DNA from 3 places in the Xanthobacter luteus genome. Region 1 is predicted to be linked to each of the others. Evidence: riboswitches for the same ligand, from Rfam matches in the RefSeq annotation. Region 1 holds a riboswitch; each other region holds the start of a gene.

Region 1 (2,192 bases):
GTCGCCGGCGAGCGTTACCTCCACCAGCGGGTCGGCGGGCAGCGAGGAGAGCAATGCCGCCGGCACGTCGAACACCGCGTCGCGCCCGTCCTGGCGCGCCACCTCCACCACGCTCTGGCCGGCCTGCACCACCTCGCCCGGCTCGGCCCGGCGCTGGGTGACGACGCCGGCCGAATCGGCCTTCAGCTCGGTGAAGCCGAGCCGGTCCCGCGCCATCTGCAGCCGCGCCTCGGTGTCCTCCACCTGGGAGCGGGCGTTGAGATAGGCCTGCTCGGCCTGTTCGTACTGCGCCCTCGGCGTGAAGCCGCGGGCCAGGAGCTGGCGCTGGCGCTCATACTGGTTGCGGGTCTGGGACAAATTGGCCTGCGCGGCCGAGAGCGCCGCCTGCGCCGAGCGCAGCGCGTTCTGCTCGTCCTGGGGATCGAGGCGGGCCAGCACCTGGCCGGGGGCCACCCGGTCGCCCACGTTCACCAGCCGCTCGATCACGCGCCCGCCGATGCGGAAGCCGTAGGAGGCCTCGTTCTGCGCCTCCACCTGGCCGGTGAGCGTCACCGCGTCGCCGGCGGCGCGGCTCGCGGCGAGCGCGGTGCGCACCGGGCGCGGCTCCGGCGCCGCCGCCTTCGGCTCCTCGCCGCAGCCGGCGAGCAGGAGCGCGCCAACGAGCAAAGCGGGCGCTGGAAGACGCCTCAAGAAGCTGGCGACTGCGTGCGGCGTGCGGGACATGACGTCGGCCAAGGGAACATCCTTTTCGCAGTGCGACCCGGCTTCGCTATAGCGGAGCCTGCGATGTGTCGCCAGTAAGTCGAGCACACCATGGCCACGCACGACGATTTGTGCCCGTCGAGGCATGAATACGACTACCGCGTTGCATGAATGTCATTCACGGGGAATTCGCCATTCCAGCGCCACATTCCGTTGACCTGCGGCTTGCTTGCGGTCTAGTCTTACCGCGACGGTTCCCCTCGGGGATCAAAAGGGAACGCGGTGCTCCGCTCCGCCCGGCGACGGGCAGGTGGAAATGCCGTGGCTGCCCCCGCAACTGTAAGCGGCGAGTCCTTCGTCTCAAATGCCACTGGGCCGTTCAGCCTGGGAAGGCGGCGACAGGACAGCGACCCGTGAGCCAGGAGACCTGCCGTCAGCCGTGGTCACGCGCGAGCACGTCGGGCGGGGTGTCCTGATGGTGGCGGAATCCGTTCGGCCGGTGCGCCGGCGGGCGCCTCGTTCGCGGTGACGGACCACCCGTGCCGAGGCCGTCATGCCGTCCCTTTTTCCTCCCAGCCCTCGCGGCGCCGCGCGCGCCGCCCGCTTCCTCGTGTCCACCGCCCTTCTCGTCGTCCCCGGCGCCGCCTTCGCCCAGTCGCCGGCCGCTGCCGGCGCTCCGGCCATCGACCTGCCCGACGTGGTGGTGACCAGCCCCACCGGCATCCCGACCCCCGAGGACGAGGTCGCCTCCTCGGTGAGCGTGGTCACCGCGCAGGAGATCGAGCGCAAGCAGTTGCGTACCCTGCCGGAGGTGCTGGAGAGCCTTCCCGGCCTCAATGTCGTGCAGACCGGCGGGCCGGGCGGGCAGACCTCGGTGTTCATCCGCGGCACCAATTCCAACCATGTGAAGGTGCTGATCGACGGCATCGACGCCGGCGATCCCTCGACCCCCAACGGCGCCTTCGACTTCGGGCAGATGCTCGCCACCGACCTCGCCCGGGTGGAGGTGCTGCGCGGTCCGCAGAGCGGCCTCTACGGCTCGGACGCCATCGGCGGGGTGATCTCGGTCACCACCAAGAAGGGCGAGGGGCCGGCCAAGGCGTTCGGCTATGCCGAGCTCGGCGCGTTCGGCACCTTCAACCAGGCGGTGGCGCTCAGCGGCTCCACCGACAAGCTGTCCTACTCCTTCAACGTCACCCATTTCTCGTCCCCCGACACGCCGGTGACGCCGGCCGACATCGTGCCGGCGGGCTATCCGCGCAATCCCAACGCCTACGACAATTGGACCTATTCGACCCGCCTCGACTACGCGGTGAGCGACACCTTCGCGGTCAATTTCGTCGCCCGCTACATCGACAGCCAGCTCTCCTTCACGCCGGACATCTACCCGCCGCCCACCTATTCCGGCATTCCCGCGCCCGAGCGCTCCACCAGCTACGCCTCCCTGTTCTTCACCAAGGGCGAGGGCGTATGGAAGGCGCTCGACGGGG
Region 2 (2,192 bases), on a different contig from region 1:
GGGCGAGGATCTTGTCGAGCGCCGGCACGAAGTCGTCCGCTACGGTGCAGCACAGGCAGCCATTGGCGAGCTCGACGATGTCCTCGTCGGCGCAGGTGGCGACGCCGCAGCCCCTGAGGATCTCCCCGTCGATGCCCACGTCGCCGAACTCGTTGACGATCACCGCGAGGCGCTTGCCGCCGGCATTTTCCAGCATATGGCGGATGAGGGTGGTCTTTCCCGCGCCGAGGAAGCCGGTGACGATGGTGCAGGGCACGCGGGCGAGCGAAGCGGAAGCGGAGGGGGCGGGCGCGGTCATGAGGGGTCCTTGGCTGGGAACAATGGGGGCAGGCGCGCGACCATGCCGCGCTTCAGCCGCTCGGGCCGGCCGCGCCAGGGCATGAGGCCGTCGCCGGCGGCGGCGAGCAGGCGCGCGCCGGCGAGCAGGTCCGGGGCGCTGTGAACGTCGAGGTCGCCGAACACGTAGGTCCAGCCGTCGGCCCGCGCGATGGCGGCGGAGAGCGCGCGCTTGCAATTGGCGAGGCAACGCACGGGGGAAATCTCGATGCCGAGGGCGTCGGGGCCGGCGCCGGCGGCGCGCGCCGCCGCGAGCAGGGCGGCGCCTTCGGCCGGCCGGCCGTCCGCCCCGGCGCCGCAGGTGACGCAGACCAACAGCGTCACCGGCGCCGCGGCCGCCTGCGCGCGCGCCTCGGCGGCGGGCGGATCGGCGGCGGGCGGATCGGCAGGGGGAGAAGACGGTGCGGCGCGCTCCACCGGGCATCGGTCCATGGGTGCGGGGCCGCCCGCCTGCGGGCGTGGAGGGACGCAAGACCGAGGCACCCCGCCCGGCGCGGACCTTGTCGAGGGCAGGTCTCCTGGCTCGCGGATCTCAGCGCCTCCGCCGCCTTCCCGGAGCGCATGCGCCCAGTGGCCTTTGACGGAAGCTCACCGCTTACAGTTGCGGGGGCAGCCGCGGATTCGGCGCCCGTCCTTCGACACGGCGCCCCACCGCATTCCCTTTTGCGCCCGGCGCGTACCCTCGCGCGCGGGACCATCGACCGGGTCACTTAAGGGCCGGCCGGGGCGGGTTGTCAAATGGCGCGCGGGGCGTGGGCCGCTCGCGGCCCGAGGCGAGTCGCCCTCGGCGGGAATGATCGCCTTCGGCGGATTTCTTGCGCTGGGCCCCGGCGCTCCCGGCGCTGACGCTCCGGTCGGCCGGGGCACGCGGGCGCTGCCGGTTCCTACCTGCTCATCGCGCAGGCCCTTCCTCGCCGCGCACACCCCTCCCCCCTTGTGGGGAGAGGGCCGGGGTGAGCGGGTGGGGGTCGCCCGACGGGGAGGGGATTGGGCGGGTTGGATGTTGGCAGAGGGGCGAGAGACGCCGCCGGTGGCCATCAGGAGGGCGTCGAGCGGACGGGAACGGCACAGCTGACTTTCCGAGAGGGTCCTGCACCCCCACCCCTGCTCCTCCCCTTTAGGGGGAGGGGTTCTCAAAGGCGAGAGTTCCGCAAAGGGGAGGCGCTGGCGCGGAGAACTGACGCGACCCCCCGCCTCAGCCCCTCTGCCCGAGCCGCTGCGTCACGAGCGCCATGGCGGCGTCGAACGCCGCCTCGATGCCGAGGGCGCTGGTGTCGAGCAGAGCGGCATCGTCCGCCTTCACCAAGGGCGCGGCGGAGCGCAGCGAATCGCGCTCGTCGCGCTTCTCGATGTCGGCCAGCACGTCGGCGAACGTCACCGCGGCGCCGCGGCCGGCGAGTTCCTTGAAGCGCCGCTCGGCGCGCACCTGCGGCGCGGCGGTGACGAACAGCTTCACGTCGGCATCCGGGCAGATGACGGTGCCAATGTCGCGCCCGTCCAGCACCGCGCCCCGTTCCTGGGCGGCGAAGCGGCGCTGCAGGTCGAGCAGCGCCGCGCGCACTCCCGGCCGCGCCGCCACCACCGAAGCGGCCTCGCCCATGGCGGCCGAGCGCAGCGCCTCGGGATCGATCGCCGCCACGTCGAGGCGCGCCGCCGCCGCTTCCGAGGCGGCGACGTCGTCGAGCAGGCCGAGGGCGAGGCAGCGGGCCGCCACCGCCCGGTAGAGCAGTCCGGTATCCAGGTGTGGGAGAGCGTAATGCGCGGCGATGCGCCGGGCGAGCGTGCCCTTGCCGGAGGCCGCCGGCCCGTCGATGGCGATGATCATGCGCGAATCTCCGCGCCGAGCGCGCGCATCA
Region 3 (2,192 bases), on a different contig from region 1:
CATCTTGGCGCGGTGGCGCGCCGCCTCGGCGTCGGTAAGCGGGCCGGCGGGATCGGGGATGAGATCGCTCATGGGGCGCCTCCCGGCGTCTTGAGGTCGAGCGGCAGGCCGGCCACCACCAGCGTCACCCGGCCGGCGATGCCGGCGATGCGCTGGTTGAGCCGCCCGGCGGCGTCGCGGAAGCGGCGCGCGAGCGCGTTGTCCGGCACGATGCCGAAGCCCACCTCGTTGGCGACGCAGACCGTCAGCCCGGCCCGCCCGGCGAGGGCGGCAAGCAGCCGGTCCGCCTGCGCCTCAAGGTCGTGGTCCGCCAGCAGATGATTGGTGAGCCAGAGCGTGAGGCAGTCCACCAGCGCCGGCCGGCCCGGCGGCAGGCCGGCGAGCGCGCCGGCAAGCTCCAGCGGCGCGTCGACGGTCTGCCACCCCGCGTCCCGGCGGTCGCGATGGAGCGCGATGCGCGCCGCCATCTCGCCGTCGCGCGCCTGGGCGGTGGCGACATAGGTCCAGGGACCCGGTTCGGCCTCCACCAGCGCCTCGGCGAACCGGCTCTTGCCGGAGCGCGCCCCGCCGAGGACCAGGACGAGGCCGCCGGCGGCCGCGGCCGCCGGCGCGTCTTGGCGCAAGCCCGAGGGGGCGGCCACGTCAGCCCGGGATGATCTGTCCGGCGAGCGCGGCGATGCCGACGCCGGCCACGGCGGCACCGGCGAGGCGCGCATTGAGCGACACCGGCGCCTGCTTCACCGAACGGGTGGCGTAGGCGACGCCGACGGCGATCACGCTCTGAATGATCACCAGGCCGGCCAGATAGGCGAGGAGCGGGGTCTGCTCGGCACCGAAGATCGATTCGCCGTAGGCATAGCCGTGGAACAGGCCGGCGATGGCGAACAGAGCGGCCCAGGCGCCGACGGGCACGGCGGCGGCGCGCGCCAGCAGCACGCCCAGAAGCAGCACCGAGGCCGCCACCACCAGTTCGGAGCCCGGCACCGACACGCCCATCACATGGATGGCGACGCCCAGCGCCGAGGCGGCGACGAACAGCACCGGCAGCGCGAGGTTCAGCCCGAACGCGCCCACCACCACGCCGATGCCGACGATGAAGGCGAGGTGATCAATCCCGATCACCGGATGGCCGAGGCCGGAGAGCAGGCCCTGCATGACATTGGACGGCATCTCGCCACCCATCATGTGGTGGGCGTGGGCCGGCGCCGCGGCGAGCAGCGCGAGGCCTGTGGACGCAACGGCGGAAACGGTACGGCGCTTCGACATTTGACCTCCTTGGCCCTCCCACCGAGGGCGCCTTGGACGAGCCCGCGCGCGGGCGATTTGAGGTGGCGGCAGGTCTCCTGGCTCGCGGATCGCCGCCCGCCCCGCGCCTTCCCGGATCGCTCCAGTGGCTCTTGCGGGGGGACTATCCGCCGACAGTTGCGGGGGCAGCTGCGGCATTGGGCTCGACGCCCGCACCGCATTCCCTCTCTCGGCCCGCCGCGAAGCGGGCACCGACACCGCCGCGACTATAGGGACCGCAGCAGGGGCGCGGCAACCGGAGGGTTCGGAAATCGCGCGCGATTTTTGTGCGCCGCCGCACGCGCGGCCGGCCCGTGCCGGCTATAGTCACCGGCCAGAGGCATTCCCGGAGGACGCGATGCCGGCCCCCCTCACCCGCCATTGGCTCGCCCGCCTGGTGGCCTTCGACACCACGAGCCGCAACCCGAACCTGGCGCTGGTGGCCGACGTGGAGGCGTTCCTCGCGGCCAACGGCGTCGCGTTCGTGCGGGTGGAGGATCAGGCCCAGGGCAAAGCGAGCCTGATCGCCACGCTCGGCCCGCGGCAGGAGGCGGGCATCATCCTCTCCGGCCACACCGACACCGTGCCCGTGGACGGCCAGGACTGGACCTCCGACCCGTTCGTCCTCGCCGCGCGCGACGGCCGGCTCTATGGCCGCGGCGCCTGCGACATGAAGGGCTTCCTCGCGGTCTGCCTCGGCCTGCTGCCGGAGATGGCGGCCCGGCCGCTCAAGAAGCCGATCCACCTCGCCTTCTCCTATGACGAGGAGCTCGGCTGCCTCGGCGTGCGCCCGCTCATCGCCCGGTTCCTGGCCGAGGGGCTGAAGGCCGAGGGCTGCATCGTCGGCGAGCCGACTTCGATGGCGGTGGTGACCGCCCACAAGGCCAAGCGCTCCCTGCGTACCATCG

What was found. A riboswitch is a leader RNA that binds a small molecule or an ion and turns the genes downstream of it on or off. The one in region 1 is predicted to bind cobalamin.
Region 2: another riboswitch for cobalamin. It lies ahead of ABLE88_RS23035 (DUF1636 family protein); the one in region 1 lies ahead of ABLE88_RS09250 (TonB-dependent receptor plug domain-containing protein).
Region 3: another riboswitch for cobalamin. It lies ahead of ABLE88_RS19690 (HupE/UreJ family protein); the one in region 1 lies ahead of ABLE88_RS09250 (TonB-dependent receptor plug domain-containing protein).

Annotation. Positions count from the first base shown of each region.
Region 1 covers NZ_JBDZDO010000002.1:131,469-133,660, reverse strand. Annotated here, with positions in the region: gene ABLE88_RS09255 (efflux RND transporter periplasmic adaptor subunit) at 1-735, opposite strand, end outside; cobalamin riboswitch at 938-1,151, shown strand; gene ABLE88_RS09250 (TonB-dependent receptor plug domain-containing protein) at 1,256-2,192, shown strand, end outside.
Region 2 covers NZ_JBDZDO010000009.1:197,223-199,414, reverse strand. Annotated here, with positions in the region: gene cobW (cobalamin biosynthesis protein CobW) at 1-298, opposite strand, end outside; gene ABLE88_RS23035 (DUF1636 family protein) at 295-768, opposite strand; cobalamin riboswitch at 828-1,050, opposite strand; gene ABLE88_RS23030 ((d)CMP kinase) at 1,532-2,161, opposite strand; gene aroA (3-phosphoshikimate 1-carboxyvinyltransferase) at 2,158-2,192, opposite strand, start outside.
Region 3 covers NZ_JBDZDO010000007.1:57,397-59,588, forward strand. Annotated here, with positions in the region: gene cobO (cob(I)yrinic acid a,c-diamide adenosyltransferase) at 1-72, opposite strand, end outside; gene cobU (bifunctional adenosylcobinamide kinase/adenosylcobinamide-phosphate guanylyltransferase) at 69-641, opposite strand; gene ABLE88_RS19690 (HupE/UreJ family protein) at 643-1,266, opposite strand; cobalamin riboswitch at 1,317-1,516, opposite strand; gene argE (acetylornithine deacetylase) at 1,643-2,192, shown strand, end outside.